Regions from separate parts of the Glutamicibacter sp. BSL13 genome, predicted to be linked through region 2. Evidence: riboswitches for the same ligand, from Rfam matches in the RefSeq annotation. Region 2 holds a riboswitch; each other region holds the start of a gene.
What was found. Region 2 has a riboswitch for thiamine pyrophosphate ahead of RCJ92_RS04280 (ECF transporter S component). Riboswitches for the same ligand answer to the same signal wherever they lie in the genome.
Positions count from the first base shown of each region.

Region 1: another riboswitch for thiamine pyrophosphate. It lies ahead of RCJ92_RS04000 (3-oxoacyl-ACP reductase); the one in region 2 lies ahead of RCJ92_RS04280 (ECF transporter S component).
Region 3: another riboswitch for thiamine pyrophosphate. It lies ahead of thiO (glycine oxidase ThiO); the one in region 2 lies ahead of RCJ92_RS04280 (ECF transporter S component).

Region 1 is NZ_JAVGCZ010000013.1:20,838-31,245, forward strand. Features, by position in the region: gene RCJ92_RS03960 (NtaA/DmoA family FMN-dependent monooxygenase) at 1-1,362, shown strand, start outside; gene RCJ92_RS03965 (CoA-binding protein) at 1,493-1,909, shown strand; gene RCJ92_RS03970 (MmcQ/YjbR family DNA-binding protein) at 2,004-2,405, shown strand; gene RCJ92_RS03975 (antibiotic biosynthesis monooxygenase) at 2,419-2,742, shown strand; gene RCJ92_RS03980 (5'-nucleotidase C-terminal domain-containing protein) at 2,864-5,098, opposite strand; gene RCJ92_RS03985 (hypothetical protein) at 5,361-5,570, opposite strand; gene RCJ92_RS03990 (HNH endonuclease family protein) at 5,772-6,500, opposite strand; gene RCJ92_RS03995 (hypothetical protein) at 6,647-6,805, opposite strand; TPP riboswitch at 6,949-7,043, shown strand; gene RCJ92_RS04000 (3-oxoacyl-ACP reductase) at 7,125-7,928, shown strand; gene RCJ92_RS04005 (LLM class flavin-dependent oxidoreductase) at 7,925-9,265, shown strand; gene RCJ92_RS04010 (siderophore-interacting protein) at 9,280-10,401, opposite strand.
Region 2 is NZ_JAVGCZ010000014.1:25,275-35,682, reverse strand. Features, by position in the region: gene cls (cardiolipin synthase) at 1-84, opposite strand, end outside; gene RCJ92_RS04290 (aminodeoxychorismate lyase) at 245-1,120, shown strand; gene RCJ92_RS04285 (ATP-binding cassette domain-containing protein) at 1,179-3,518, opposite strand; gene RCJ92_RS04280 (ECF transporter S component) at 3,515-4,138, opposite strand; TPP riboswitch at 4,202-4,356, opposite strand; gene RCJ92_RS04275 (ECF transporter S component) at 4,463-5,083, opposite strand; TPP riboswitch at 5,150-5,305, opposite strand; gene RCJ92_RS04270 (DUF4235 domain-containing protein) at 5,433-5,675, shown strand; gene mnhG (monovalent cation/H(+) antiporter subunit G) at 5,766-6,125, opposite strand; gene RCJ92_RS04260 (monovalent cation/H+ antiporter complex subunit F) at 6,125-6,391, opposite strand; gene RCJ92_RS04255 (Na+/H+ antiporter subunit E) at 6,388-7,038, opposite strand; gene RCJ92_RS04250 (Na+/H+ antiporter subunit D) at 7,052-8,659, opposite strand; gene RCJ92_RS04245 (Na(+)/H(+) antiporter subunit C) at 8,660-9,109, opposite strand; gene RCJ92_RS04240 (Na+/H+ antiporter subunit A) at 9,106-10,408, opposite strand, start outside.
Region 3 is NZ_JAVGCZ010000006.1:24,856-35,263, forward strand. Features, by position in the region: gene RCJ92_RS01910 (DUF3137 domain-containing protein) at 1-760, shown strand, start outside; gene RCJ92_RS01915 (VOC family protein) at 944-1,678, shown strand; gene RCJ92_RS01920 (lysoplasmalogenase family protein) at 1,733-2,968, shown strand; gene RCJ92_RS01925 (alpha/beta fold hydrolase) at 2,958-3,788, shown strand; gene RCJ92_RS01930 (GNAT family N-acetyltransferase) at 3,785-4,252, shown strand; gene RCJ92_RS01935 (OsmC family protein) at 4,249-4,683, shown strand; gene RCJ92_RS01940 (GNAT family N-acetyltransferase) at 4,779-5,789, opposite strand; TPP riboswitch at 5,887-5,999, shown strand; gene thiO (glycine oxidase ThiO) at 5,996-7,108, shown strand; gene thiS (sulfur carrier protein ThiS) at 7,252-7,506, shown strand; gene RCJ92_RS01955 (thiazole synthase) at 7,512-8,330, shown strand; gene RCJ92_RS01960 (ThiF family adenylyltransferase) at 8,327-9,475, shown strand; gene RCJ92_RS01965 (hypothetical protein) at 9,497-9,874, opposite strand; gene RCJ92_RS01970 (GNAT family N-acetyltransferase) at 9,983-10,408, shown strand, end outside.

The DNA of each region.
Region 1 (10,408 bases), on a different contig from region 2:
TCCAGCCACATCCTGGGCGGCATGTGGCGCCACCCGCAGGCCCAGCAGTACCGCTTCCACGAACTGGCGCCCTGGGTGGACCTGGCCCGCAAACTGGAGGACGCGAAGTTCGACGCCATGTTCTTCGCCGACGTGGTGGGCCTCTATGGGGACCACGAGGGCGGCTGGGCCTCCCATGTGCGCAAGGGTCTGCAGGTGCCCAGCCACGATCCACTGGTGCTGCTCTCCGCGCTGGCCGCCGGCACCGGGCAGATCGGGCTGGCCATGACCAGCTCGGTCATCCAGGCCCACCCCTTCCAGTTCGCCCGCCAGCTCTCCACCCTGGACCACCTCTCCAACGGCCGGGTCGCCTGGAACATTGTCACCAGCGTCCTGGAAAACGCGCACCGCAACTTCGGGGGAGCCTCCCTGGTCGCCCACGATGACCGCTACAGCTGGGCGGAGGAATACGTGGAGGCCGCCTACAAGCTGTGGGAAGGCTCCTGGGCGGACGACGCGGTGCTGGCGGACAAGGCCAACGGGATCTACGCGGATCCGGACAAGGTCAGCAAGATCAACCACCGCGGCCAGATCTACTCCATCGACGGGCCGCACCTGGCCGTGCCCAGCACCCAGCGCACCCCCTTCCTCTTCCAGGCCGGTTCCTCCCCGCGCGGCTCCCAGTTCGCCGCGACCCACGCCGAGGCGACCTTCCTGTTCGCTCCGCACCCGCAGTACGTGGCCAAGAAGGTCGCCCAGCTGGAGACGAACCTGCAGGCGGCCGGGCGCCGCCGCCAGGACCTGAAGGTGTTCGCCGGGCTTTCCTTCGTGGTGGGCTCCACCGAGGCGGAGGCCAAGGCGCTGGAAGCCGAATACGACCAGTACCTGGACCCGCACGCGATCATCGCGCACATCGGCGGCGGGCTGGGAATCGACCTGGGCGGACTGGATCTGGACACCCCGCTGGGCCGGGTGCAGACCGAAGGCGCCCAGGGGGTGCTCGAGGCGGTGCTGGCCTCCACCCCCGGCGGCAACCCGACGCTGCGGGATCTGGCCCACTACCGGGCCAAGGCCCAGCAGCTGGTGGGAACCCCGGAACAGATCGCCGACCAGCTGGAGCGGTGGCAGGACGCGGGCATCGACGGGCTGAACATCATGAACCACGTGCTGCCCGGCTCCTACGACAACTTCATTGACGGGCTGCTGCCCGAACTGCGTCGCCGCGGACTGGCGCAAACCCAGTACACCCCGGGAAGCCTGCGCCACAAGGTGTTCGGGCGCGGGGACCGGCTGCCGTCAAACCACCCGGCCGCCGCGTACCGCGGGGCATTCACGCACTCCAGCGCCGTCAGCGGCCAACCGGAGCAGAACCTGGTCCCGTAGCCGGACACAAGACCCGGGTAGCGGCCCCTTGGATGGCTGGGGGAGGCCGGGCCGCTACCCGCACCTGAACCACCGCTGCAAGTTCGCAGCGGTGGTTTTCCCCTGCCCGCACCCGGGGTAGGGTGACGGCATGAACGCCAAACATGTCAATGATCCAGAGGTTATCCGCCGGCTGCTGACCACCCCCGCCCGCTGGGCCGTGGTGGGATTGACGAACAACCCGCGGCGGGTGGCCCCCTCCATTGCCCGCTACCTGAAGGAACAGCTGGGAATGCAGATCCTGCCGGTATCCCTGAGCGGGGAAACCGTCATGGGGGAAACCGGCTATGAGCGTCTGGACCAGATCCCCGGGCACATCGACGTTGTGGACTGCTTCGTGAACTCGGCGAAGGTCGGGGACATCGTGGACCAGGCCATCGAGGTCGGCGCCAGCGCCGTCTGGCTGCAGCTGGGCGTTGTCGACGAAGCCGCCGCGCAGCGCGCCAAGGACGCCGGGCTCGAGGTGGTCATGGACACTTGCCCGAAGATCGAATATCCGCTTCTCTAGCGCCAGTGCTGCGAAGGAGCCCACCCCAGTCCCTGCCCCGGACGGCGACTGCTACCGTGGGAACCGGACGCGGCGGAGATCCGGGACGGTGGAAATGAGCGCGCTGGAGGAACACCACGAAGTGTGGCGGACCCTGTGCCTGTCCATGCCCGGAGCCTACGAAGACTTCCCCTTTGGGGAACACAGCACCGTGTTCAAGGTTGCCGGACGGGACCGCGCCAAGGGCAAGATGTTTGCCCTGCTGATGGTGCATCTGGGCGAACTGCTGCTGAACCTGAAGTGTGAACCGACCATCGCCGAACGGCTGCGAGACGAGCACGAACAGATCACCGGCGCCTACCACATGAACAAAAGACACTGGAACTCAGTGCGCGTGGGACTGGACCCGCAGGTGATGCGCGAACTGGTCGAGGATTCCTATGACCTGGTGATCGAGGCAATGCCGGCACGTGACCGGAGCGCCATCCAAATCAAGAGACACACCGGCGGCGGCTAACTAGACTGGTGGCATGTACTTCATCGTTGTTAAGTTTCAGGTAAAGCCCGAATTCACCGACAGCTTCATGGACCGCGTCGCCGAGTTCACCCGCACCACCCGCGCCGAGGAGGGCAACTTGTTCTTCGACTGGTCCACCAGCGTCGAAGACCCGAACGAGTTTGTGCTGGTTGAGGGGTTCCGTGACGACGAAGCGGCCGCCACCCACGTCAATGGCCCGCACTTCGCCGCAGGTCTGGAAGCCATGCGTCCGGCCCTGGTGTCCACCCCGAAGATCATTTCCCGCAAGGTCGATGGTCAGGGCTGGGACGAAATGGGCGAGCTGAAGATCGACTAGTTTCTGCCGCTGAGCGACCCCGCTTCCCCGGCCGGGGTCAGGGCGTCGACACGTCAAAAGCACCGCCGCTGGCGGTGCTTTTGACGTTAATCTTCACCTTGTCTCCCTGGGCTCTCGGCCTCTAGTGGGTGTTGCCCCGGCGACGCAGCAGCACCATGAGCAGCCCAACGACCAGGATGACCGCGGCAACGATGCCGATGCTCGAGTACGCGAAGCCCGTGTCGGCCAGATCCTGATGATCGGGTGCCGGTGACTGGGAAGCGTCCGGGCGTGGCGGCGCGGGGCTTTGGGTTGACTGGGTCGGCGACGGCGACGCCGACGGGGACGCCGTGGGCGAGGCGCTCGGCTGCGGGCTGGGTTCCGTGCTCGGCGTGGTGGGTGCCTCGACAGCTACCGTGAGCGGCACGGAAATGTCCTCCCGGCCCACCTGCGAGATCACCAACTGGTACTGGCCTTCCTTCAGCTTTTGAGGGGCGGTCAGCTGGAAGGAGGTGGAGCCGGCGCCATCGGCCGCGGCGATGTCCTGAACTTCAACCTCCCCGTCGAAGGCGCTGGCCGAGATCTTCGCCCCGGGCTCCAAATCGGAAACCGCCACCTCCAGGGTGGCGCCAGGAGCGAGGGTGGGCGAGGAGAGGCTCACGGTGGCCCATTCGGTGCCCGCCTGCACGGCGCGGCCCAGCGGCGCTGGATCCACGACGTCGTGGGACTTGAAGTAGTTCACCGTGGCGTCCAGGTCCACCTGGCCGCTGTCGGCATGGTCCTTGGCTTCGGCGAAGGCCGTGAAGTTATCCCCGCCGGAGGCCAGGAACGCGTTGGCGGCGACCCGAAACGTGTCAGACTCGGCGACGGGCTTTCCGTTGAAACTCACCGACGTGATGTGCTCACCGCGGGCCGCGTCCTCCACGTAGGTGTAGCTCAGTCCTTCGGAGATCCCCAGGTGCAGCTTTTCACGGGAAGCTCCTTCCGGCTGCCATTGCTGTTCGAGCACTTCATACAGCTGGGCGCCGGTCATGTCCATGGTGATCAGCGTGTTGGCGAAGGGCTGTACGTCCGCGGCGGCCTTGTAGGTGACGATGCCGTTTTGGCCGTACAGCAGATCAGCGCGCAGACCACCGGGGTTCATGAAGGCGATTTGTGCCGGGGCCCCGCCGAAGTCCTCGTTGGAGGTCGCCCACAAGTGGACATCGGCGATGGTGTTACCCAGGGTGGATTCCACGCCGCGGTCATCACCTGCCGGTTCGCCGCCGCGCAGGATGTCGGCGCTGATGGCGCCGATTTCCTGCTGGCCTACTTCTTCGGATTCGGCAACGGCCTTGTCAACAATCTCTGTGACGGCAGCGTTTGGCTTGAAAGCCGAGCTGCCTTCGGCAGCCAAGGGGACAAGCTTGGTGTCCGACTGCGTGACCGTGCCGTCGCTGGCATCAATGCTCAGGGAGATTTCGCCCAGGGTGGTGCCGTACTGATGCGCCTGGATCACCGGCCGGGTTTGGTCAGTGCCCGCGATTGGCACTGAGCAGTGGTAGGGCTTATGGGTGTGTCCGGAAATGATGGCGTCGATGTGCTCATCGGCATTGCGGATCAGCTGCCCATAATCCGTTGATTCCTTGGCAATCGTGTCACAGGCCGTGCTTTCGGATCCGTCGTGGGTCAGCAGCACCAGCACGTCGGCTTCACCGTTCTTCTTGTCGCCGTCGCTCAGCTTCTCTGCCACCCGGTTGGCGGCCTCGAGCTGGTCGCCGAAGGTGAGGTCGCTGATCCCGCTGGGGCTAACCAGCGTGGCCGTGTCCGCGGTGACCGTGCCGATGAACCCGACCGATACACCGTCTACTTCGCGGATTGTGTACTCCCTGAGGGCCGGCTTGCTGGTGCCCTTCTCGTATACGTTCGCGCCGAGGGCATAGTCCGCCCCCTCGGCTCCTTCGGCTTCGGACTTCGTGCCGTAGCGGGGGATTACACGCTCCTGCAGGTCCTGGAAGCCGCGATCGAATTCGTGGTTGCCCACCACCGACAGGTCCAACCCGGCGGCGCCGAGCGCGTCAATCGTGGGCGCATCCTGCTGTGAAGCGGAGGCGAACGTGGAGGCACCGATGTTGTCGCCGGCCGAGACAAAGAGGGTATTCGCATTCTCCTGCCGATATTTTGCGACCGCTCCGGCCAGTACTGCAGCTCCGGCAGATTCGCCCTCGGCCTGGATGCGTCCGTGGAAGTCATTGATGCTCAGCAGGTTGAGCTCTACTTCCTTGGCCGGACTTGGCTCGGTGGGCGCTGCCTGCGCGCCAACGGCGCCGGAGGCAATGAGCGAAAAGGACGCCAGGGCAGTGAAACCGACCCTGGGCAGGCGTCTGGAGGTAGACATGGAAAATCCCCTAGAGGTAAACAAGTGATCGTCACATGTTTATCCCACGGGAGTGAACCTGTCGATACTTTTTGATGAAGTGTGGGGTTGATGTCGGGGGCCGTTCACGTGGCCTCGCTTCACACGGCCCTCCCGCAGCGGGTCGGCCTGGGCGGCTCTCATCGCGAAATCCGCGCCATAGTTTGACTATCAAGCAGATCTTTCACGTTCACCGTGTGATCGTGGCCGGCTTCGGTGCAGATCCGCAACGGGGGCATGCGGATCATTCGCCGCTGGGTGGCCCCACCCGCGAGGCTCCCACGATTCGTCCGACCAGCGTGCATACGGCCAGCACGAAGAGCAGGTATGCCCCGGTAAGCAGGCCGTAGGCCAACTCACGATGCTGGACGTTGAGGGCAAAGATGAAGACCGCGGCACCGCACACCAAAAGCGCAACCCCCAGAAGCCGCATCTTCATCTCCGCATCACGCATCCCTTGTTCCGTAGACCACGCTGTCCCGTGAAAAACCAATGACTGTAATTACAATAATTGCACAAATGGTTGTCCGAAGGAATCCTCCGAAAGGACTAGATGTGCCTGCTCACCTACCGCAGTGGGATGAAGCGGCGCCTCGGGGAGCAGGGTAAACCTAGGAAAAACCGGTTCACCGCCGTGAGCCGGGGGTGTGCGCGGTTAGAGGCAGCTGCGCAGGATCTTCTCAATGGCCGCCTGTTCGGCCTTTGTCATCCACGCGTCATATTTCGCCTTCACCTGCGTCTGACGGGAAACGTAGCTGCACCGGAAGGAGCGGTTGGGCGGCAGCCACGTTGCCGCGTCCTTGTCGCCCTTGGATGCATTGGTCGGGCCATCCACAGCCATCAGGTTCAGCGGGTCGTTGGCAAAGTTCAGGCGGGTTTCGGCGTCCCACTGCTGGGCGCCCTTCTGCCAGGCATCCGAAAGCGCCACCACATGGTCGATCTGCACCGCGCTGCTGGTTCCCTGCCCGCGCACAAAGGAGATGCTCTTGCCGGTGTAGGGGTCATCAAGTACGCCGCTGAGCACCACGCATTCAATGCGTCCCTCCCGGTATTCCACGTCCTTCAGGTCCCGGGCGAGAATGTCATTGCGCGCGTCGCACCCGTTGCGGTCGGGGTCCTTCCAGCCCTTGCTGAATTCCTCGCGCGAGTACCCGGTCTTCGGGGCGCGGCCCTTGACGTCGATTTCCTCAAGCAACGCCAGCGATTCTGCGAACTCAAGGCTTTGCTCTTCGGTGATGGGGCCGCCGGTGGAGGGGGCTTGTGACTGCGTTTGCCCTGGAGCGGCGTCGGGGTTGAAATCGCTGAGCGTCCCGGCCGAGCATGAGGTCAGTGACAGTGAGCCAAGCAAGAGGGCCAGGGTGATGAAACGACGCGGGCTGCGCATGCGGTAGAAGGTTCCCTTCGATGCAGTGGGCGCACCAAAAATAAGGTGCTGCCTGTGGTGTACAGCCAGCACCTTATCGCTTCGGGGCGACACTATCGCCCGAACCGCCGGGGCACCTTTATGTGGTGTCCGTGACGCAGACCGCGCTAGTTGGTCGCGGTTCCCGGATCCTCGTCCTGGCCCGGACGGGTGTGCGATGCCCCGCCCTCATCACGCCACTTCTTCAGCTGCTCGGGTGACACTTCGCCGGTGTCGATGTTTTCTGGTGCGTAGGGGTCCTTGCCCTTGTCATTTACCGTGTCCATATCCTCACCGTAGGCCGGTTCCGGCAAAGCGACAAGGAGTCCGGTCCCGTCCGTTTTCGTAACGGCAACGGCGCGGCCTTGGCATTGTCCGGGTCAAAAAGTCTCCAAGTCGGCGCCTGGTCGCTGGATGTGGTAGGAATGGGCTTAGTGACACGGGGTGCCGCCGCAGCGGCTGAGAAAACACCCGTCGAACCTGCACCAGTTAGTACTGGCGAAGGGAATGTCCTGGATTCCACGATGCCCCGCACCTTTGAGTGGCTGCGGCGTATCCACACCGGGTTCCGTTCGCCTTGACCCACATTCAAGGAGTTCGAACACCATGAATACACAAACCACCACCGTCGAAACCAGCAACAGTGCTCTGCCCCTGGCAGAGCAGCAGGTGTTGGTCACCGGGGCCGCGCGCGGGCTGGGCGCGGCCATCAGCACCGCCTTCCTGGACGCCGGAGCGAACGTGGTCCTCAACTACCACTCCTCGGGGCAGGCCGCCAACGATCTGGCTGCCCGCTACCCCGAACAGGCCCTGGCCGTACAGGCTGATGTGCGTGAAGCCGGGCAGCTGAAAAACCTGGTCCGCCAGGCCGAAGAGCACTTCGGCAAGCCGCTGACCACGCTGGTCAACAACGCGCTGGTCGACTTCTCCTTCAACGGGGACGCCCGGCCCAAGGCTGGCGAACTCAGCGCGGCCGATTTGAGCAAACAGTTCACCGGGTCGGTGCTGGCCCCGGTCGCCGCAATCCAGGCCGTGCTGCCGAACATGCGCAAAGCCGGTTTTGGACGGATCATCAATATCGGCACGAACCTCTTCCAGCATCCGGTGGTCCCGTACCACGACTACACGGCCACCAAGGCGGCACTGCTGTCGCTGACCCGCACCTTCGCCGATGACCTGGGACCCGAGGGGATCACCGTGAACATGGTCTCGGGCGGACTGCTGCGCACGACCGACGCCTCCGCGGCCACCCCGGAAGAGGTCTTTGACTTCATCGCCTCCGGCACACCGCTGCGCAAGGTCACCAGCCCGGCCGAACTGGCGGACGCCGTCCTGTTCTTCGCCTCCCCCTGGGCCCGCGGCGTGACCGGACAGAACCTGATCGTGGATGGGGGACTGGTCAAGGGATGAGCCCCAAGCAATTGAAACTGAACCTGTTCATCTACGGTGCCGGCCACCACCAGGCTGCCTGGCGAGACCCGGACTCCGCTGCCGAACGCCTGGGCGACACCAGGTACTACACGCAGCTGGCGCAGACCGCAGAGCGCGGGCTGCTGGACGCGGTGTTCCTGGCCGACGGCCAATCCGTCTCCCCGCAGGCCGCAAAGGCCGGACCCACCTGGTTCTACGAGCCGCTGACCCTGCTCTCGGCGTTGAGCCAGCACACCGAGCACATTGGCTTGGTGTGTACTGTCTCCTCCAGCTTCTACTCCCCATTCCATGCCGCCAGAATGCTGGCCAGCCTGAACCACCTCTCCGGCGGGCGGGCCGGGGTCAACGTGGTCACCAGCATGTGGGATGCCGAGGCGCAGAACCATTCGATGCCCGGGCTGGGGGACCATGACACCCGATATGCGCGAGCCGATGAGTTCATTCAGGTGGTGCGCCGACTGTGGGATTCCTTCCCGGCCCAGGCCATACAGGCCAGCCGGGACGGGGACTTCGCCAACCCGGAACTTCTGCAGCCCATCGAACACGTGGGGGAGCACTTCACGGTGCGTGGCCCCCTGAACGTTCCCGGCGGCCCGCAGTGGGCCCCGGTGTTGTTCCAGGCCGGCTCCTCCCCGCAGGGTCGGGAGCTGGCCGCGAAATATGCCGAGGCCGTGTACGCGGTGGCTGCCGATCGGCAGATGGCCCTGGAGTACGGTACCGACCTGCGCTCCCGGATCGCCGCGGCCGGACGCGACCCGGAAGCGGTGGCGATCATGCCGGGGCTGGTGACCTACGTGGGGCGCACGCATGAGGAAGCCCGGGCCAAGCAGCGCCGGCTGAACGAGCTGCTGCCCACCGGTGACGCGCTTAAGCAGCTGGGCGTCTTCGTGCAGCAGGACACCTCCGGGTGGGACCTGGATGCCCCGGTGCCCGAACTGCCGCCACTGCACAGCTTCACCGGACCGAAGGGACGCTATGCCACGATCCAGCGGCTGATCGCCGTGCACCAGCCCACGGTGCGCGAACTGCTGGGGCTGCTGGCCGCCGGAGGCGGACACGCCACCATGATCGGTACCCCGCAGTCCATTGCCGATGAGATGGAGCAGTGGCTGGACTGCGGGGCGGCGGACGGCTTCAACCTGATGCCGCCCACTCTGCCCGCCGGCATCGAGGATTTCGTGGACCTGGTGATCCCCGAACTGCAGCGCAGGGGACTTTTCCGCACCGCGTACTCCTCCTCGACCCTGCGCGGGCATCTGGGACTGGGCCTGCCCGCATCGTCCTGGCCCCGCGAAGAAGCTAACCAGCCCAGATAGCGGCCGGGGCCGGTTCAACGCGATCGGGTCCGTAGCGTCCAGTAGGAGGAGACGTGCACCCGCTTCTTGTCCAGGCCCCAGCCAGCGACGATGCGGGAGATCGCCTTGGCGGCAGAGCGCTCGCCGTGGGCGATCACCGTGCTCTGTGGCGGGGGAGTGGGCAGCTTTAGGAAAGCTTCGGCCAGCAGGTCGGTGGTGCCCGGAGGCTGTCCATTGCGGTGCAGCCAGCGCAGCTCCACTCCCGCAGGGTGGGGGATCTGCAGTTCGCCCTGCGGCCCGGCCACCTCCAGCAGGGCCACGCCCTGCGCCGTCTCGGGCAGGGCGGCAAGGGCGCGGGACACCGCTGGGATCGCGGTTTCATCGGCGCCGAGGACGAAGTACCGCGAGTCCGGGTCCGGGCTGAACTTGCCGCGGGCCGCCGAGATCACCAGCCGGTCCCCGGGGCGCGCGGCCTGCGCCCACTCCCCGGCCGAACCGGGTTGATCATGCAGCACGAAGTCGATGGCCAGTTCCTGCGCGGCGCGGTCCACCCACCGGATGGTGTAGGAGCGGGAGCGGGGCACCAGGTGGCGGGGCAGGTGCTGCCGCAGCGCCTTAATGTCATAGGGCGGTTCAAGGCCCAGCTGGGGGTCGGCGAAGTAGACCTTCACATATTGGTCGGCCTTCGTGTTGGGCTGGAAACCGTCCAGCTGTGGTGCTCCGGCGATGATCCGGAGCATTTGCGGGCTCAACTGCTCGCTCCGGCGGATCTCCAGCACGTGCTGGCCCTTGCCCTGCGCCGGCGCCACACGGGGCTGGTCGGATTCGGGGGCGGTGGCGACCGGCGCCTCGGCGGGCTCCCCTTCACTGTGGGGTGCGTGGAGCGCGGACCCGTGCAGCAAGTTGCGGGCTTCGAGCAGGGCCGCGGCGGCCCCGGCACGTGCGGCGGCCGCCCTAAGCTGCTCCCGCTGCTCTGGACTCAACTCGAAGCCAGGGGTGTCGGCGTACTTCAGGGCCTTCCTCACCGCTTTGCGCCCGGCCTTCGCCCCGGCCTGCTCGGCGCGCTCAAGCACCTGCAGGACGAACAGATCCGCGCCGCCCGGAGCCCCCTCGCCTCGTCCGGGGCGCGGGTACTTCTGCCTCTGGTGCTTCGACATCTGCCGG
Region 2 (10,408 bases):
CACGATACGCACCACGATGTCGAAGGTCACCGCCAGCGCCCAGACCGTCGGGCCCAGCTCCCGCAGGAAGTTCTCACCTAGCATCATGCGGCCAACTCCTGCCCTCGTGCTTTCCACCGGGGCGTCTTTCCCGCGGTCATCGTGCGTTTTGCCTATCGCTAGACTACCCAATTCCCCGGTTCAAGGCGGTGTCGGTTGCGGCGAGTTATCCGAAGCACCGGCGGGATTCGATAATCTAGTACCTATGAGTTCATTGGTTTTCCTCGATCCGTCCTATCCGGCCGGTCGACTGGCGGACATTAACGCGCCGCAACTGCCCGTGACCGCCCAGGGTGTTTCCCGTGGTGACGGTATCTTCGAATCGATGCTCTACAAGCACCAGAGCGTGCGCAAGATCGACGCGCACCTGGCCCGCCTGCAGTCCTCGGCCCAGCTGTGCGACCTGGAGATCCCCGACGAGATCCAGTGGCGTGCGGCCATTGACACCGCCATCGCGGACTTTGATGCCACCGGCGGGGCCGATGAGGCCGTGGTGAAGCTGGTGGCCGCCCGCGGGGACGCGGACAGCGACCCGGCCCTGTGCTGGGTGACCGTCACCCCGGCCCCGACGCTGGGCCAGGCCCAGCGGGATTCGGGTGTGGACGTGCTGCTGCTGGATCGCGGCTATGATTCGAAGATCGCCGAACGCGCGCCCTGGCTGCTGATGGGAGCCAAGACGCTGTCCTACGCGGTGAACATGGCGGCCCTGCGCTATGCGCGGGCCCACGGTGCCCATGATGTCATCTTCACCTCCTCCGACGGTGCGGTGCTGGAGGGCCCGACATCCACCGTGCTGATGGCCCAGCGAGATGGGCAGACCAAGCGCCTGCTCACCCCGCTGCTGGAAACCGGGATCCTGCCGGGCACCACCCAGGCGGCGATCTTCGCTGCCGCCGCGGAGGCCGGCTGGGAGTTGGGGTATGGTCCGCTGCGTCCCGAGGACCTCTACCAGGCCGACGTACTGTGGCTGGTTTCCTCGGTGCGCCTGCTCACCCCGGTGAATTCGCTGGACGCCAAGCCGCTGCGCTTCGACGCCGAACTGCACGCGGAGCTGAGCGAACTGGCCGATCACCTGGCCTAACCGAGCACGCAAAAACGGGGGGAGCAGTCCATGGACTGCTCCCCCCGTTTTTGGTGCGCTATCCCCAGACCAGGCTCCAGGTCCCGGCCAGCACGGCGGCGGCCACCGCCAGCGCCCCCACCCCGAGCCCGGCACCGATCACCAGCACGTCACGCCCCCCGAAGTCCGGGGTGCGCAACCAGCTGCGCCGCCCGGCGCCGAAGCCCTTGGCTTCCATGGTGATGGCCAGTCGCCCGGCCCGGCGGATCGCCTGCACCAGCAGGGCCAGCACCTGCCCCAGGTTCGCGCGCAGGCGCTGGGCCGGGGACCCGAAGTTCCCCACCCCGCGTGCCCGGCGGGCCAGGGTCAAGGTGGTGAACTCCTCCACCAGCAGGCCCAGCAGCCGCATTCCGGCCAGCGCCCCGAGCACGAAGCGGTGCGGCACGCGCAGCTGCTGGGACAGGGCCGAGCCCAGGTCGGAGGGGTTGGTGGTGCTCAGCAGCAGCACCATCGGCACGGCCATCGCCATGGCGCGCATGCCGGTGGCGATGCCGCCGGCCAGGGAGCCCTCGGTGATGGTGAAGACCCCCAGGTCCAGCAGCAGCGCCCCGGAATCCTCCCCGACCAGGCTGATCCCCCAGGCGGCGGTCAGCCCGGCCAGCAGCAGCGGCCAGGCGCGCAGCAGGAAACGTGGGATGCTCAGCCGCGCCAGCGGCAGCATCAGCAGGGTCGCGGTGATCACCACCAGGCCCGAGACCCAGTCAATGGTGGCCACCAGCGGGATGGTGGTGGCCACGATCGCCGCCAGCTTCGCCAGCGGGTTGCGCCGGGCCAGCCAGCTGTCGCCCACCGCGGATCCCAGCAGCGGGTCCGGCCCGGGGGCCTCGGCCCGCGGGGCGGGGGCCTGCAGCTCAAGTTCCCGGGCGCCCAACGCCCGGGCGAAGTGCCCGTCATGGGTCACCGCGATCACGGCGGTGCCCTGCTCGATCACCTCGATGAGCAGCTCGGCCACCTCCCGCCAGGTGTTCGCGTCCTGCCCGAAGGTCGGCTCATCCAGGATCAGCACATCCGGGCTGGCGGCCAACACCGTGGCCACCGAGAGCCGGCGCTTCTCCCCGCCGGAAAGCGTGTACGGGTTCGCCTCGGCCAGGTGGTCCAACCGCAGCCGGGTCAGCAGCGCGGCGGTGCGTTCGGCGATCTGCTGTTCATCAAGCCCGGTGCCGTCCTGCCCATCCCGTTCCCCCTTCGCCCGGCGCGGCCCGTAGGCCAGTTCGTCGGCAACGCTCTGGGTGACAAACTGGTGTTCGGGCTCCTGGAAGACCGTGCCGATGCGGGCCACCAACTGCCCGGCCCGCCAGAGGAATGGCTTGTCCCCCGCCTCACCGGCCAACAGTTCAGTGGCGTGCAGCCGGCCGCTGGCCGGCTCCAGCAGCCCGCCCAGGGTCAGCGCCAGGGTCGACTTGCCCACCCCGTTCGCGCCGCGGATCACCAGTGCGCCGCCGGCGGGCAGTTCCAGGTCCACCGCCGCGGTCAACGGGGCCTTCTTTGAACGCCTGGCCTGCAGCGCGTTGGCCCGCAACAGGCCACCGCCCGGACTGGTGCGTGGGGTACGGGTGTGCGGGACGTAGCCGGGCACCCAGATCCCGGCCTCGGCCAGCTCCCGGCGCAGCGGCTGGTCGCTCAGCAGCGCCTGCGGGGCCACGTCATGGCTGATCCCGCCGCCGGGCTCCAGCACCAGCACCCGGTCCACGTGTTCCACCCAGGTCTCCACCCGGTGCTCGACCACGATCAGGGTCGCTGCCGTGCGCTCGGCGGCGTTGAGCACCGCGTCGCGTACCCCCAACGCGCCCTCCGGGTCAATGTTGGCGGTGGGTTCATCCAGCAGCATCAGCCCCGGGCGCATGGCCAGGATCCCGGCCAGGGCCAGGCGCTGCTTCTGTCCCCCGGACAGCTGCTGGGTGGGGTGTTCCGGCGCCAGCTGGCCCAACCCGACCGCCTCCAGTGCCAGGGGAATGCGCCGGGAAATCTCCTGCGGGTCCACCCCGAGGTTTTCCGCCCCGAAGGCCACGTCGTCTTCCACCCGGGCCTGCACGATCTGGGTTTCCGGGTCCTGCTGCATCAGGCCCACACCCTGGCGCGGCCCGAACGCGTCCTGCTCCCCCACCAGCAGCTGCCCGGTGCACCCGGCCAGCTCGGTAACATCCAGGACCCCGGCCATGGCGTGCAGCAGCGTGGATTTGCCCGCGCCGCTGGGTCCCAGCAGCAGCACCCGCTGCCCGGCCGGAATCTCCAGATCCAGGGCGTGCAGGGCCGGTTGCTGCCGGTCGGCGTGCTTCCAGCCGAACCCGCGCGCGCTCACGGACAGGGCACCGGATTCCAGCTGGGGCAGCGCGGCGTGGTTCGTGATGCCGGCGGTCATTGCTTCGCCCGCCCAAAGACCGGTTCGCGGTTCGCCCTGCGGCTGGGCAGCGCGGAAAGCGCCCCGGTGGCCGCCAGCGCGCGGGTGGCGAAGTAGGACAGGATGCCGGCAATCACCAGGCCGGAGAGGCTCATCGCCGCCACGTGGAAAAGCTTCATGCTCGCGGTGTATTCCGCGTAGTAGGCCATCAGGTAGGCCTCGCTTAGCGCACCGAACAGTCCGGCGCCCAACCCCGCCAGCATCGCCACCCCAAGGCTCCACACCCGGTAGCGGAAGAGCGCGAACACCACCTCGGCGCCCAGCCCCTGGACAATGCCGGAAACCAGCACGGTGATGCCCCACTGCGAGCCCAGCAGCGCGGAGATCACCGCGGCCAGCAGTTCACAGTACAGGGCGGCGCCGGGCTTGCGGATGATCAGGGCCCCGAGCACTGCCGGGAAGAGCCACATCCCGGCCACGAAGGCGCTAGCCGGCGGGAAGGCCACAAAGGCCAGGGAAATGAAGCCGTAACCGGCGTTCCAGCCCCAGAACACCACGCCCGAAGCCACGGCGATCACCGAGGCGACGACGATGTCGGCGACCTTCCACGAGCTGCTGGCCCGCAACGGTGTTGTTGTCACTTGAATATCCTCCTGAATCAGGAGGGGAGCATGTATGCGAACCGGGGCGCGTCCCCGGGGGCATACCTGAGATTCTCGACTTCCTTCGCCGGTACTAGCCGGGGCAGGTTCGAGGGTCTGCGATCTATCGCACTCTCAGCGTCTTTTACCCTTACGCCTGCCGTGACGCGCCTGGCGGCACGGCAGCGGGCTGGTATGACGCTCCCCTGTCGGTTTATGTCTGCGTTGCCACCATACCCCAGGATGCCGGTCGGGCAGAACCCGCACCGGCGACCGGTTTGAGGCGGACGTCATATTGCTCTTGCTCCCGCGGCCAGGCGCCGCCTAGCGGGAGCGGGTGAGCACCGGTTCCCGGTGGGCCCGGCGGCTGGGCAGGGAGGCCAAGGCACCGGTGTTGGCCAGCATGCGGGTGAGGAAGAACGAGCAGATCCCGGCGATCAGCAACCCGGAGACGCTCATCGCCGCCACATGAAACAGCTTCATCCCGGGGGTATAGTGCACGAAGTGGGCGGTGATGTAGGCACCGTTGAGGGCGCTGAGGAAGCCGGAGCAGAAACCGGCCAGCATGGCGGCGGACAGGTTCCACACCCGGTAACGCAAGAGCGCGAACACCAGCTCGGCGCCCAGCCCCTGCAGCAGCCCGGAGACCAGCACCGTCAGTCCCCAGTGGGTGCCCAGCAGGGCCTCGATGATGGCGGCCAGCAGTTCGCAGTACAGTGCCGCACCGGGCTTGCGAATGATCAGCGCCCCGAGGACCGCGGGGAACAGCCACATGCCCGAGAGCAGCGCGCTGGCCGGCGGGAACGCGGCGAAGGCCAGCGTCACGAAACCGTAACTGGCGCTCCACGCCCAGAACACCACGCCCGAGGCCACGGCGATGACCGAGGCGATCACGATGTCCGCGACCTTCCATGAGGTGCCGCCGGTTCGCTTGGTTGTTGCCATTTTCTTCCATCCTCCTGGTTCAGGAGGGGAGCACATGCGGATGCGCAGGGAGCTGTCCCTGCCGCACATCTGAGATTCTCGACTTCCTTCGCCGGTACTAGCCGGAGCAGGTTCGAGGGTCTGCGATCTATCGCACTCTCAGCGTCTTCCACCGGTCCCGGCCACCGGCGTTTGCTGCGCGGTGAGCCTCGGGGACGGTATGACGCTCCCCTGTCGTTTCTTGTCAGCAGATTGCGCCGGCGATCCGTGGATCACCCGATGCCATGTCTGCGATGCCACCATAGCTCAGGATATGCTTTCGATAGAAAGAGAAGTCCCCATGCGAACAGGAGCGCGAAGAATGAAACCAATGATGAAGCTGCTCGCCACCGGCATTTCCCTGGGAGCCGGGTTTGTCGGCAGCAAGCTGGTGGACCGCTTGTGGAAGGGATTCACCGGCAATGACGCCCCGCGCCACGGCCAGGAAGCCGAAGCCGAAGCCTCGATGCGCCAGGCCCTGGCGTTCGCCGTCTTCTCCTCCGTGGTGGCCGCAATCATCCAGGTCCTCACCGACCGCGGCACCCGCAAGGCGCTGGCCAAGCTGAACAAGTAGTTCCCCGGCGTTTGCGCCGTGGACAGGCAGGGCCTCGGAGCACCGTGATGCGGTGCTTCGAGGCCCTTGTTCGTGGTGCCGGCAGTGGCGCTAGTCCTTGTTCTGGCGGCTGGCGTTCTCCACCACGGTGCGCAGTTCGTCGCTGTACAGCGTTTCGCGCTTCACGTGCTTGGTGCGGTACCCGGAACGGCCAATCATGTGCGCGGAGACCGGTGCGGTCAGCAGCTGCACGCCCCAGGCCAGGGCGAGCACCGGCACCACCTGCCAGGAGCGCAGGTGGATGGCCAGCCCGATGAACAGCAGCAGGAAGCCAAGCACCTGCGGCTTGGTGGCCGCATGCATCCGGGTGAGCAGGTCGGGGAAGGTCAACAGGCCTATGCCGGCGATCAATGACATCAGCGAGCCGACGATCATGCAGCCGGCGGCCACAATGTCCAGGAACTGATCCATCACGCATTCCTCTGGTCGGAAACGAACCGGGAGACGGTGACCGAGCTGATGAAGCCGATGGCGCAGGCGATCACCACGAACAGGATGTGGTTGGTGTGCCGGTTCAGGTACATTTCCAGGCACAGGGCGGCGGAGATGATCAGCAGCATCACATCCAGGGCCAGCACCCGGTCCAGGATGGAGGGTCCGCGGGCGACCCGGATCAGGCAGGCCACCGCACCCACCGAGAGCAGCACTCCGCTGATTCCCACGATGATGTAGCTCAACGCTTTGCCTCCTTGGCCTTCTGGCGGGCGCGCTGGGCGATGTCCTTGCGCACCTGCTTGACGTACTCGTACTCGTCGTGGCTGCCGATGGCCATGATCACCCGCCGTTCGATTTCATGGATCTTCGCCCGGGAGCGGGCGACCTTGATGGCGTTGGAGGCGTTGAGGTAATGCAGGTACAGGGTGGAGCTGCGCCGGTCCACCTCCACCACGAACGATCCGGGGATCAGGGTCAGCACGTGCCCGACCGTGGTGACGATCAGGTCCGAGTCGGTGTGCAGGCGCACCGCGATGATGGAGCTGCGGGTCTTCTGGCGCCGGAAAAGCGCCAGGTAGGAAACCTCCAGGCTGGCCGCCACCACCTGCATGATGAACCAGCCGAGCAGCAGGAAGCAGTACCACGGGTTGATGCGCCCCGACAGGCGCACCGGGGGCAGCGGGAACAGGGCGACCAGCAGCAGGGACAGCAGCGCCCCCACGATTAGGGTTCCGGGGGTGAAGTCCTGCCACAGCGCGCCCCAGACCAGGGTCATGAACAGCAGCAGCGGCCACTCCTGGCGCAGTGTGGCGCGGTTGCGCTGGCCCGAGGCCTCATCCAGCGCGTCGGCGATGCGCTGGTCGCGTGGCTCGTCAATACGTTTTGGCATGTGTCCTTCCCCTTTAGCCTGGCGGCAGAACCGCGGTGATGTAGGGGGCCCGGCTCAGCAGCTCGGCGGCCACCCTCTGACAGAAGGCAAAGAGCGGTCCGGCGAACACGGTCAACGCCACCCCGGCGGCGACCAGGGCCCCGGTGGAGTAGCGCATCCCCCAGGGCAGGAACTTCGCCTCCATCTGCCGGGCGAGCCTGGCCCCCAGGATCGGCCCCTGATTGCCCGAGGACTGGATCAGTTCGGTCATCTCCTTGGACTGGTCCACCAAGGACGCCTGCGGGTCCTCCGCCTCGGCCGCCCGGCGCCAGAAGGCGCGGGCCCAGACGCGGATGATGGCCAGCAGGGTCAGCAGGCTGGTCAGCAGCCCGGCGGCGATCACCGCCCAGTTCAGTGCCCCGCCCTGTTCGGTCGCGGCGTGCAGCAGCCCGAACTTGCCCAGGAACCCTGAGAATGGCGGGATGCCGCCCAGATTGATGGCCGGGATGAAGAACAGCACCGCCAATGCCGGGGAAAGGCGGGCCAGGGATCCCAGTTCGGTGATGTTCGCGGTGCCGGCTCGCCGTTCAATCAGCCCGGCGACCATGAACAGGGAGGTCTGCACGATGATGTGGTGGCCCACGTAGTAGATCGTGGCGGCGATCGCGGTTTCGGTGCCGACCGCGATCCCGAAGATCAGGTAGCCGATGTGGCTGGTCAGCGTGAAGGAGAGCATGCGCTTGAAGTCCGACTGGGCCAGCGCACCGAAGATGCCGATCACCATGGTCAGCGCCGAGACCACCAGCAGCACCGAGTTCACTTCCCCGCCCGGAAACAGCAGCGTCTCGGTGCGCACGATCGCGTACACGCCCACCTTGGTCAAGAGTCCGGCGAACACGGCGGTCACCGGGGCCGGGGCGGTCGGGTAGGAGTCCGGCAGCCACAGCGAGAGCGGGAACACGGCGGCCTTGATGCCAAAGGCGATCAGCAGGAAGCTGTGCAGGATCAGCTTTGTCCCCGAATCCAGGTCGGCCAGCTTCAGCGCCAGGTCCCCCATGTTCACCGTGCCGGTAGCCGCATAGATCAACGCGATCGCGGTCAGGAACAGCACCGAGGAGACCACGGAGACCACCACATAGGTGATGCCCGAGCGGATCCGTTCGGCGGTGCCGCCCAGGGTGAGCAGCACATAGCTGGCGGTGAGGAAGATTTCGAAGCCCACGTAGAGGTTGAACAAGTCCGCTGCCATGAACGCGTTGGACACCCCGGCCAGCAGGATCAGGTAGGCCGGGTGGAAAATCGAGACCGGACCGTGCTCATCCCCGTCGGCCATCCCCTGACTGGTGGCGAACAGCAGCACCGCCAGGGACACCACGGTGGAGACCAGCAGCATGAACGCGCTGAATCCGTCCACCACCAGGGCTATGCCGGTGGGGGTGTCCCACCCGGCGATGGTGATCGCGTAGGTCTGCCCGTTCCAGGTGGCCGCCAGCATCCCGACCTCCAGCAACAGCGTGGTGCACAACACCCCGATGGTGATGATCCGCTGCCAGCGCACCTTGCGCCGGGCCAGGAAGGTCGCGCCGGCGCCCAAGATCGGCAGGATGACCGCCAGCGGGGCCAGGGACATGAGCTGTTGCATCTATTCCTCCCCCTCGCGGATCGGTCGGCCTTCCTCATCGACGAATTCGGTGGTGTCTTCCTCCACGGGAGCGTCCTCTTCTTCGTCGTAGGCACTGGCCTGGGAGACGCGGATATCTTCTTCATCGTCCCGCACGGTATCGGCGTTGGTCAGCGACCAGGACCGGTAGATCAACGCGAGCAGGAACGCGGTCACTGCGAAGGTGATGACAATGGCGGTCAGGATCAGCGCCTGCGGCAGCGGATCCGAGTACTCATCGGCCGGCAGGTCCGGCTGAAACAGCGGGGCCTTGCCCATCCTCCCGCCGGCGGTGAGGATCAGCAGGTTCACCGCGTTGCCCAGCACCACGATGCCCAGCAGCACCCGGGTCAGGGTGCGTTCCAGCACCAGGTAGTAGCCCACCGCCAACAGCACGCCGGTGATGACCAGGAAGGTGATGTTCACACTCACCGGCCCACCCCCGTCTGGTAGCTGGCCACCACATCATGGCGGGCCACCGGGGAGCGGCCCTCGGAGAGCTGGTCGATTTCGCTGCCCAGGGATCGCAGCACGTCCTGCACCAGGCCGAGCACCACCAGATACACTCCAATGTCGAAGAAGGTTGAGGTCACGAACTTGTGTTCGCCAAACAGCGGAAGGCTGAACTGCCAGACGTAGGTGCTGAACACCGGGTCCCCCGCCAACAGCGGAATGATGCCGGAGCAGGCCGCCACGGCCAGCCCGCCACCGATCAGGATGTTCGGGGAGACGCGCATCGATTCGGCCAGCTCCACCCGCCCGCCGGCCAGGTAGCGGATGGTCAGCGCCAGCCCGGCCAGCAGCCCGCCGGCGAAACCGCCGCCGGGGTTGTTGTGCCCGGTGATCAAGGTGAACACGCTCAACAGCAGGATCGAATGGAAGATCAGGCGGGTGACCACTTCAAAGACGATGGAGCGGCGTTCGGCGACCAGCGTGTGCCCGGCGATCAGCCAGTCCTCATTGTCCGAGGTGGCGAACTTGCGGGCCAGATCCAGGCGGGCCTGGCCGAATTCGCCGGTGGACATGGCCTCCGAACCGTGGTCGATGGAACCGCTTTCCACCTCGCGGGCACGCAGCCGGCGACGGGAGGGCACCGCCACGAAGATCAGTGAGGCCACCCCGGTGGCCGCGGCGGCCAGCACGGTGATTTCCCCGAAGGTATCCCACACGCGCAGGTCCACCAGGGTCACGTTGACAATGTTTGAGCCATAGCCCTCGTGGTAGGCCAGGTCCGGGAAGGCCAGCGAGATCGGCGCCTCCTGGCGCGCCGCCATCATTCCGATGGCAACATATACGGTCATCAGCGCCAGGGCGGTGGCCAGGACGGCCCGTCCCAGCTTGATCCGGGAGATGCCCACCCACAGCCGCTTGGGCAGGGCGCGCAGGGCCAGCACGAACGCGACCAGCACAATGGTCTCCACCAGCAGCTGGGTCAGCGCCAGGTCCGGTGCGCCCTGCAGCGCGAAGATGGCGACCATGCCAAAACCGGTCACCGAGACCATCAGCACCGCCATGAAACGCTTCGAGGCGCGGATCGCCGCGATCGCCCCGACGATCATGATGGCGCCGATGACGATCTGGGCGGGATGGTCGGCAATCACCCACTGATCGGGCCAGGGGGTGGGCACGGTCAGGGCGATGCTCAGCGGAACCACCATCGCCACGGCCAGGATCACGCCCAGGTAGAAGGAGAGCGAACCACGCTGGGTCCGCCCGGTCACCCAGATCGCC
Region 3 (10,408 bases), on a different contig from region 2:
CAGGGCCCCGCAGGAGGATTTCATCATCGGAACTCTGGGGCAAACCCAGTTCATGCTCTCGGACGTCAAATGGCAGAGTTCCAAGGTCGAGCTCAGCGAAGAGGCCCAGCAGCGGCTCGAGCGTCAGGCCCGCAGAACTCGAGAGCGTAGACTCCGGGAGCAATACGGACGTGACTGGAAACTGCACCAAAGCGACCCATTGCAGAACTCCTCCCTGTTGAGTTTGGTTCCCGCCTCGGTCAGAAAGACCGTGAAGGAAAAATACGCGCAGTTCGAAAGCTCGGTCGAGAAGATGGGTCCGTCGATGATCGTCTTCGCGGCGGACTTTCACAAGGAGTTCACCTCCAGAACCTATTTGCTGCCGCGCCGGCCGGTCGACCTGGCCATCCGGAACTTCACCGAGGAAAGTGCCGCGAAAACCGGTCTGGCGCCGATGACGTTGGAGGATCCCGGCATCACCGAACGCTTCGTTGGCTGGACCACCGACCAAACCGAAGCGCGCTATTTGATCACCCCGCAACTGATGCTGGCCATCAGCGATGCGGCTGCGCGGATGAACTCCGAACACATCGCCGTGTCGTTTCGTGGCTCGTGGATGTATTTCGCGGTCGTGCTTGACGAGGACCGCTTCAGTTTTCAGGTCGATAAGAAGAACGACGGAGGCTACGCAGTAGCCAAGGCCATCTATGAGGACCTGGTCGCCTTTTTGTCCCTGGTCGAAGACTTCAACCTGAACACGAGAATCTGGTCCAAAGCCTAGAGCGTTGTGCTCATCAGCAGGAGCCAAGGTGGTGTGCGCCGCAGACACCTTGGCTCCTTGGCATTTGTGGAGGACACCCCTCCCGGCCCGCGCAATCCGGGCCTGGGGTATTAGTGACCAGCAGCCGGCTGAGCGCCCAAGGTGGCCCTGTCTTGCTGAAGATCGGGGGAGTAGGGTGAGCTCATGTTCTTGGAAAATATCGTGATCGACGCACACGATCCCCAGCGGCTGGGCAGATTTTGGCAAGAGCTGCTGCAGGCAGAACAGCTGACGGACTCGCCATCGGGCTTCGAGACCCGTACGAGATTCGCCGACGACGCCTACCTGGACCTGTGCTTCCAGCCGGTTGCCGAGGCACCGCTCGCGCGGCCACGAATGCATGTCTGCGCTGTGTGGCCCGGGACTGGCGCCCAGGCCGAACAGTGGATTCTTCACCGGGGTGGGAAGCCAAGCACCCCAGCCCAGGCACCGGGTCATGCAATCGGGCAGCCAGCCGCCCGGTGGTTTCTAGATCCGGAGGGAAACCCTTTTTCGATTGAACCATCGGAGGCAAGAGACAACAGCCGCGGCGGCTTGGAAACGGTGGTGCTGGCCTCGGCCCAGCCGGGGCGCGATGCTGAGTTCTGGGCGTATCTGACCGGATGGAAACGGCCGGCGAATTCAGCGCACGACCAACTGCGGCACCCATCCGGCCGCGGCCCGACGCTGGAGTTCGCAGCCGAATCACAGCCCAAGGGGGAGCAGAAGAACCGCTGGCACCTGGATATCCGGTTGGATCCTGGAGAGGATCCTGCAGTCCTGGCGGGCGTGATTGGTCAGAAGGGCGGCAGGGAACTGCACCCAGACTGGGGAGAACTGCCCTGGCGGGTCTACCAGGATCCGTCCGGCAACGAATTTTGCGTGCTGACTAGTCACTAGTTATTTACCCGGGGATCTATTGGGGTGCCTCGTCACCGAAGTAGGATGAGGGACATGGACCTACCTCACGTGCCCCGTCTGATACCTCCCGTGGCCGCCGGTCTGGCAGTGGCTGCGCAGCGGTTGCTGCCGCGCTCGTCCCAGCCCAGCCGCACCATGAAGATCGCGGCGACTGGGCTGGCCGCCTGCGCAGCAGCCGTAGCCGGTGCCGCGGTGGCAAGGTTTCGACAGTCCGGAACCACCCTGGATCCCGCCCAGCCGGAGGAATCCAGCGTCTTGGTCACCGACGGGGTCAACGCGTTCACCAGAAACCCGATGTATCTGGGACTAACCGGTGTGGTCACCGCTCATGCACTATGGCGCCAAAACCCCTGGGGGCTGCTGCCGGCTGCCGGGCTGTGGGTGTGGCTGGACCGAAAACAGATCCCGGCCGAGGAACGGGCCCTGGAGAAAATTCACCCCCAGGCCTACCGTGAGTACCAGGAATCCGTGCCGCGCTGGGTGGGATCGCGCAGCTTTGGGTGCGGGGAAATTTCCGGGAAGCACCGGCTTTGCGACGGTGTTCGCGGCCGGTCAGGTTCGGGTTCCGCAGCTTCACGGCTCGCACCGGGAGTCTGGGTTGGTGTTGGTGCGCTTGGTCTATGCAGCGCACTGCACCTGGGGGTGCAGTTCTTTGAACCCGACGGGTTGCTGGCCGATGCGACCCAAATACTGCTGATGCCTGCCCTGGCTGCCGCCTTTCATGCCGCCACCGGCGGTCACCAGCACCGATTGGTGCCGCTGGTGAGCGCGGCACTGGTCTTTTCCTGGTTGGGGGACACCATCCCACGCTTTGTGAGGGCAGAACCCGGATTTCTCGCACTGGTCCTGTCCTTCCTGGCCGCACAGGGCACCTACATCGCCGCCTTCTGGCCCTACCGGGCGACCTCGCTGCTGTGCCGGCCATGGGGTTTGGCGCCCTACGTCCTGGCGCTGGCCGGTTTGGTCGTGCGATGCGCACCACAGGCCGGCCAGTTCCTGCTCCCGGTGCTGCTTTACGGAATCTCCCTGAGCACCATGGCCGTGCTTGCTACCGGGCTGGGCCCGCTGGCTGGTGCCGGTGCGGCGAGCTTCCTCGCCTCCGACGCGATGATCGCGTTTCGTTCCTTCACCGATCTTCAAATCCCGGTTTCCGGGTTTTGGATCATCTCAACCTACGTACTCGGCCAAAGCCTGCTGGCGTGGGCGGTGGCCCGAAAAGTCCAAGAAGACAACCAGGCAGCTGAGCCCGCTGGACTCCATGCCGGGTAGGCCGCCAGGGGCGACCTTCGGGCAGGGGGCGGGGCAGGAACCTGAGCTGGTCATCGTGCACGGCAACGGGCTGGATCACCGAAACCTGCTGATGCTGGATCAAGCCTTTGCCGCCGAACCGGCTTTCCGCCGGCACTACCTGGATTTGCCCGGATACGGCGCGACCCCGCCCCTGCACTCCCCGGGAGGTCTGCCCGAGCTGGCCGACTGGCTGGAGGACTGGGTACACCGTCATTTGGGGCGGCGCCGGTTCGTGGCGTTCGGGCAGTCAATGGGCGGGCTGCTCTGTCAGGAACTGGCTGACCGGATGCAGGAGCGCATCCTCGGGCTCGGGCTGCTGGCCCCGGTGGTCTTTCCGCGCACCGAAGAGCGCACCCTGCCGCCACGCACCGTGCTGGAAGAAGATCCCCAGCTGCTGGCCCGCCTGCCTCTGCCGGCACGTGAAAACTTTCGGACCATGACAGTTCTGCAGAACGAGGCAACATGGCGGCGCTTCGCCGCCCAGATCCTGCCCGGAACGGAATCCGCGAACCTGCGGGCCATGGCGCGCCTGGCCAAGCGCTATGACCTTGACCCGGTCCCCGTGCGGCGCATGACCCAGCTCAGGGTCCCGGTCGTTGTGATCAGCGGCGCGCAAGACCATATTGTGGGCAGTCAGGACGCCCGGCTCTTGCAGCGCCGCTACCCAATGATGAGCCACCACGTCATTGAGCGGGCCGGACACAACGTCCATGTGGAACAACCGGCCGCGGTGGTGTGCGCGGTACGGCACTGGCTGGGAGAAGTTAAGCGGTGGCAGCAACAGGAGGGGCAGCGATGATCAGTACACGCGAGATCGCAACGGTGGACGAGGTGCCGGGGCTGTTGGAGATTTGGCGGGCTTCGGCTGCAACCGGACGCGAGTTGGTCTCTGCCGCCGACATGGATCGGCTGGCCCAGGCGCTGGAGGCCGTCTACCTGGGCAACGCCCGCGTGGTGGTGGCCGAGCGCGAGGGGCAGGTTGTTGGATCCCTGGCCCTGGAGGGGGCGCGGCTTTGCCTGCTCTGGGTGCACCACGAGCACCGCCGCCGTGGCGTGGGCCGGGCACTTATCGGCCACGCACAAGCGCTCAGCTTTGAGCTGCAGGTCGAGGTGGGTCAGCCGGAGCATGCCGTCGCGGCGTTCCTGCGCGCGGTGGGGTTCGCACCGGCGGAAACCACGGACGGTGTACCCCACGGTACGGTGCTGCGGCTTGCCGTTTCCGGTTCCGACCCCAGCGGGGACAGTGGCAGGATGGAGTCATGAGTGAAGAGAAACGAGAATTACGTGCGGTAACCGTCGAACGCACCACCAGCCGCCAATACCGCGCCACCAGCACCGAAACCGGAGCCAGCATCGAATTCGGGCAGGGCGAGGGGCTGCTCAGCCCGGTCGAATTGCTGCTGGCCGCCATTGCCGGCTGCTCGTCAATTGACGTTGATGTGGCCACCACCCGGCGCAGTGAACCGGAGACCTTCAAGGTGGAGGCCGCCGGATACAAGGTGACCGAGGATGGGGCCAGCCGCATGAAGGACATTTCCATGTCCTTCGACCTGAAGTTCCCGGACACCGAGGAGGGGCGCAAGGCCGCTGGAATGGTTGACCGGATCATCAAGCTTTCACACGACAAGTACTGCACGGTCTCACGCACCGTGGAATTGGGCACGCCGGTGACCAGCACGCGGGTCGAAAACTAGGAACGCGAGGGGGGCGCCGCCGGCTGATGCCGGTGGCGCCCCCGCCTTTCCGGGCCGCGCACCCCGGCTTGGGGCCAACCGCGGATACAGCGCAGCTATGCCTCGCCCGGAGCCGGTTCCAGCTCCAGGGCGGCGATGGCCGGGAACGGGTCGCTGCGCAGCCGTCCAAAGGTCAGCACATCCACCCGGGTGCCGTCCATGACGAACTTTTCGCGTTCCACACCCTCCTGGATGAAGCCAGCGGCCCGGGCCACCCGCAGGGACGCGGGATTGTTCGCCCGCGCCCCCAGTTCCAGCCGGTGCACGCCGCCACTGCTGAGCAGGTGATCAGCCACGGTGGCCGCGGCCCGGCTGGCCAGCTGCCGGCCGCGGTATCCGGCGGCCACCCAGTACCAGAACCAGCCCAGCGTGTTGGCCCGGTCCAGGCTCGCGCACACTAGGCCCACCAGCGTCCCGTCCACGTCGATGGCGTAGGGGCGCTGCTCCTGCGGGGACGCCAGCAGCCGGTCGATGTAGGCGTGGGCTTCATCCAGGGTTCTTACCGATCCCTGGCGCTTCATCTGCGCATCCGAGGTGAACGCGGCCAACACCGCCGGGGCGTCGGTGGGGCGCAGCGGGCGCAGACGCGCCCTCGTCGCTTCCAGTCCTGCCGGGGCTGGGGCCGGGCGTGGCGCCGGGGTCGACTGCTGCTGCGCGCCAACGGCACTGGCGGTGCCCTGGTGGTACAGCAGCTGCCAGCGTCCCCGCTCCAACTGCCACAGGGAACTACGGTGGGCGGTACGCACCCCGGTGCTCTGCCAGCGCAGCAGCACCTGATGCTCGGACAAGGCCAACAGGCTCGGGGCGTGCAGGGCGGCCGGGGGATTATCGGTGCGCGTTTGGGTGGCCAACAGCGCGATGATCTCGTCCTTCGTGTAGTGCCGGCCCGAGACCCCCACCTCCTCAAACATCTCGTGCAGCAGCACAGCCAGCTGCTGCGCATCCCCCCGGACCGCTGGTGAGAGCAACTGCTCTTCCAGGGCCAGCAGCTCTTGGGCCAACGGGTCGCTGCGCTCCAGGAGCCGGGGGTAGGACTGCGCGTTGTGAGTGGTGCCGGATGCGTTCATGCCTCCCAGTGAACCACGGGTTGTGTGTGCGGCGGCCCGCCGGCGGGACCGGCCGTCATGCAATTGGTGTTTGTGAGCTGCACCATGCCTATAATCCTTCTAACTCCGCGGGAGCCTGCGCGATCTGTTGATCCGGGCTGAGAGGGCTTCGTGCCGACCGCCACACCTGATGCGGGTCATGCCGCCGTAGGAAGGAAAGTGCCCTGATGCATGTCGTGATCGTTGGTGCCGGGATCGCCGGACTATGTACCGCTTTTGAACTGCGCAGCCGCGGGGTGCGCGTCACGCTCTGCGACCCTGACCCCGCCGGGGGCGCCAGCCATGCGGCGGCGGGCATGCTGGCCCCGGCCGCGGAAATCGTCTGGGGACAGGACCGGCTGCACCAGATGATGGCCGACTCGGCGCAGCTCTACCCGGAACTGGTGGCGCGCGTGCAGCAGGCCACCGGTGCGACGGTGGCGTACCGGCAAAACCCGACCATGGTCGTCGCCGCCGAGGCCGCCGACCGCCAGGCGCTGGCGGAGCTGGAGGAGGTCCGCCACCGGCTGGGGTTGCCCACCCAAATGTTGCTGGGCTCCCAGGCGCGGCGCAGGGAACCGGCCCTGGCCGGGAACATCGCCGGAGCCCTGGTATTCCCCGAGGACCACCAGGTCGATCCGCGCTCGCTGACCGGCATCCTCATCGAGCATTTTGGGCAGGACCTGATCCGGGAGCAGGTCAGCGAAGTGGAGCACTGCGGCGCCACGGCGCGGGTGCACACCCAGACCGGGCGGGTGCTGGAGGCGGACCAGGTGCTGCTGGCCACGGGCCTGGGACAGGTGCCCGGCACCCCGCGGCTGCCGTTGCGGGCGGTGCACGGCGACATCCTGCGCCTGCACTTGCCGGCCCACCTACACCCGCTGCTCACCCACACGGTGCGCGGGGTGGTGCACCGGCGCAACGTGTACCTGGTGCCGCGCAGCGACGGCAGCATCGTGCTTGGCGCCAGCAGCCGCGAGGACGGCAACGACCTGGTCAGTGTGGAGGCGCTGTACACCCTGCTGGATGATGCCCGGCGCCTGGTGCCCGGGATCATGGACGCCTCCCTGCGTGAGGTGATCGCCCGGCCCCGGCCCGGCACCCCCGATGACCGGCCCATCATCGACCGGGTGGACGCGCACACGGTGGTGAGCAACGGGTTCTTCCGCCACGGCGTCCTGCTGGCACCCCTGGGCGCCCGGATCGCCAGTGACCTGCTGCTGGGCGCCGACCCGGGGACGCACCGTGGGCTGTTGGGGCTGCACCGCTTTCCGGTCGCGGCCAGCAGCACCAGCCACTGATCCCGGTCACCCGATCAGGCGGTCCTGTCCGCCGCGCAGCCGGCCCCGAACCCGGGCAACCCCAGACATCCGGCGCCGCCCGCCACCCCGGTGAGCGCCACCAGACAAAGCCAAAGCAACCAGAAAGAGAGGCACGAGACGCAATGCCTGAAATCACCGAGATCGAGGTGCAGCTCAACGGCCAGAGACTGAACCTGCCCGACGGGGCCACCGTGCGTGACATCGTCGCCGGGCACACCAAAAAGCTCATCAACGAACAAGGCCTGGCCGTGGACGGCTCCCGGCTGGGAATCGCCCTCGCCATCGACGGGGACGTAATTCCGCGCAGCGCCTGGGCCAGCCACACGGTGGCGCCCGGGGCGCGCATAGACCTGGTCACCGCCGCACAGGGAGGATGAGGAAGATGACCCAGAGCAACGAAGCACCCCACACGCCCGAAGATGTCTTCAGCATTGCCGGGGCACAACTGCGCTCCCGCCTGGTGATGGGCACCGGGGGAGCGACCTCCCTAAGCACCCTGGAAGAGGCCCTGGTCGCCTCGGGCACCGAGGTCACCACCGTGGCCATCAGGCACTATGCCGCAGCCGGTGGGGATTCGGTGTTCGCCATGCTCCAGCGCCTGGGCGTGCTGACGTTGCCGAACACCGCCGGCTGCTACACCGCCCGCGATGCGGTGCTCACCGCCAGGCTGGCGCGCGAGGCCCTGGAAACGGACTGGATCAAGCTGGAGGTGATCGCCGACGAGCACACCCTGCTGCCGGATCCGATCGAACTGTTTACCGCCGCCGAACAGCTGGTGGCCGACGGGTTCCAGGTCTTTGCCTACACCAATGACGACCCGGCCCTGGCCCAGCGACTGGATGATGTGGGAGTCGCGGCGATCATGCCGGCCGGCGCCCCGATCGGTTCCGGGCTGGGCATCCTGAACCCGCACAACATCGCCACCATCGTGAACCGGGCCAGCGTCCCGGTGATCCTGGATGCCGGGGTGGGCACCGCCTCGGACGCGGCCCTGGCCATGGAACTGGGCTGTGAGGCGGTGCTGCTGGCCAGCGCGGTAACCCGGGCGCACAACGCCCCGCTGATGGCCACGGCCATGCGGGACGCGGTCAGCGCCGGACGGGCCGCCCGGCTGGCCGGGCGCATCCCCAAACGGGACTTGGCCCTGGCCTCCTCCCCGGTCGAGGGCACCATGCAAAGCCTGGCGGGACAGTTCTCATGAGCCCGTTGGAACCGCTGGTGGCCCCGGGCCCCGAACTGACGCCGGACCAGCTGGCCCGCTACTCCCGGCACCTGACGCTGCCCGGGGTCGGGCCCGAGGGCCAGCGCCGGATCCGCAACGCCAGGGTGCTGGTGGTGGGGGCCGGGGGACTGGGCGCCCCCATCATCAACTACCTGGTCGCCGCCGGGGTGGGGCAGCTAAGCGTCATCGATGATGACGTGGTGGAAGCCTCCAACCTGCAGCGCCAGGTGATCCACCGGCACCAGGACCTGGGCCGGGCGAAGGCGGAGTCGGCGCGCCAGGCCGCGCTGCGCCTGGACCCGCAGGCCAACCTCACCGCCGTCGTGGACAAGCTCACCCGGCACAATGCGGTGGAACTGTTCGCCGCCCACGACCTGGTGCTGGACGGGACCGACAACTTCGCCACCCGTTACCTGTCCAATGACGCCGCGGAGCTGAGCGGCACCCCACTGATCTGGGGAACCATTTTCCGCTTCAGCGGCCAGGTGTCAGTCTTTGCCCCGGGCCGCGGCCCGATGCTGCGCGATTTGTTCCCGGAAATCCCCGACGCCGACTCGGTGCCCAGCTGCGCCGAAGGCGGGGTGTTCGGGGCGCTGTGCGGGGTGGTGGGCTCCACCATGGCCGCCGAGGCGCTGAAACTGATCTGCGGGATCGGGGAACCCCTGATCGGTCGCTTTTGGCGCTACGACGCCCTGCAAGCCACCACCGACATCCTGCGTTTTGCCGCGGACCCGCATCGCCAGCCCGTCACCGAGCTGCAGGACTACGAGCACGGGTGCGCCCTGCCGGCCGCGGTACGGCAGATTGATGCCGGGCAACTGCAGGACGGGCAGGGACGAAACCAGGTGCTGGTGGTGGACGTGCGTGAAGCCTGGGAACGCGAAATGGGAAGCATCCCCGGCAGCGTGCACATCCCCCTGGAACGGCTGACGGAGCAGGGCTGGGCGGCGCTGGATGGGCTGGCCACGGCGGACCAGCTGGTGCTGGCCTGCAAGTCCGGGGTGCGTTCCCAGCGTGCCGCACGCATCCTGAGCGAAGAGCGCCCGGATGCGCAGGTCTTCAGCCTTCAGGGCGGAACGGTGCAGTGGTTCGAACAGGTTCGGGGCCGGACCCTGGTCTACTAGTGCCAGCGAGCCGGCAGTGTTTCACCGTCTGCCGGCCCCTGCCCGGGGAGTCATCGCCTTGCGCCGGCGCATCCAGGTGGCGACCGCGGCGGGCAGGTGCACAAACACCAGCGGAGCGAAGCTCCAGGAAAACAGGGCCGCGGAGCCGATCAGCACCGCGGCGAGCACACAGGCCGCCAACAGCACGGCACTCAGGATACGCATCCAGGCCTGTTCCAGGCCACCGGCCAAAGCGATCAGCAGACCGGTGCCGGTGGCAAAGGGAATCAGCAACCAGGTGTGCGGGGCCGGCAGCGAGAGGGCCAGCAGGTAGCAGCCCAGGGCCGAGGCGGCACTGAGCACCAGCACCTGGGTGGCGGCAGGAACCCGCGGCCGCTGCCCGATATCGGGAATCGTCAAGCTCCCGCTCCTTCCCGGCGCCCTCCGTGCCGGCAGGTGCGCCGCCATTGTGACCAGTGTGGCTGCAGAAATTCGACGATTCAAGGCCCGGGCGCGAATAATGGCTGAATGGAGAACACAATGTCCTGGCAGGTCAGACCATTCGAGCTGGCCGATGAGCAGCAGGCGCTGGCCGCCCAGGCCGAACTTCAGGCCGATGACTTCGACTTTTTGGTTGGCCGAGGGGCGAAGGAGAGCTGGGCGGACTTTGTGGACAGGTTGGAGGCCAACCGCCAGGGGGTGGGGCTTCCCGACGGGTGGGTCGCCTCGGGCACCTTCGGTGGTTTCATCGACGGACGGCTGGTCGGGCGTGTCGGAGTGCGCTATGAATTAAACGACTACCTGCGCGAATTCGCCGGACACATCGGCTACGGGGTGCGACCGGGTTTCCGGGGCCAGGGGGTGGCCACCAGGCTCTGCCGTTTCGCGCTCGCCGAGCTGGCCCAGCGTGGGATAAAGCAGGCGCTGATTACCTGTAATGAGACAAACGCCGCG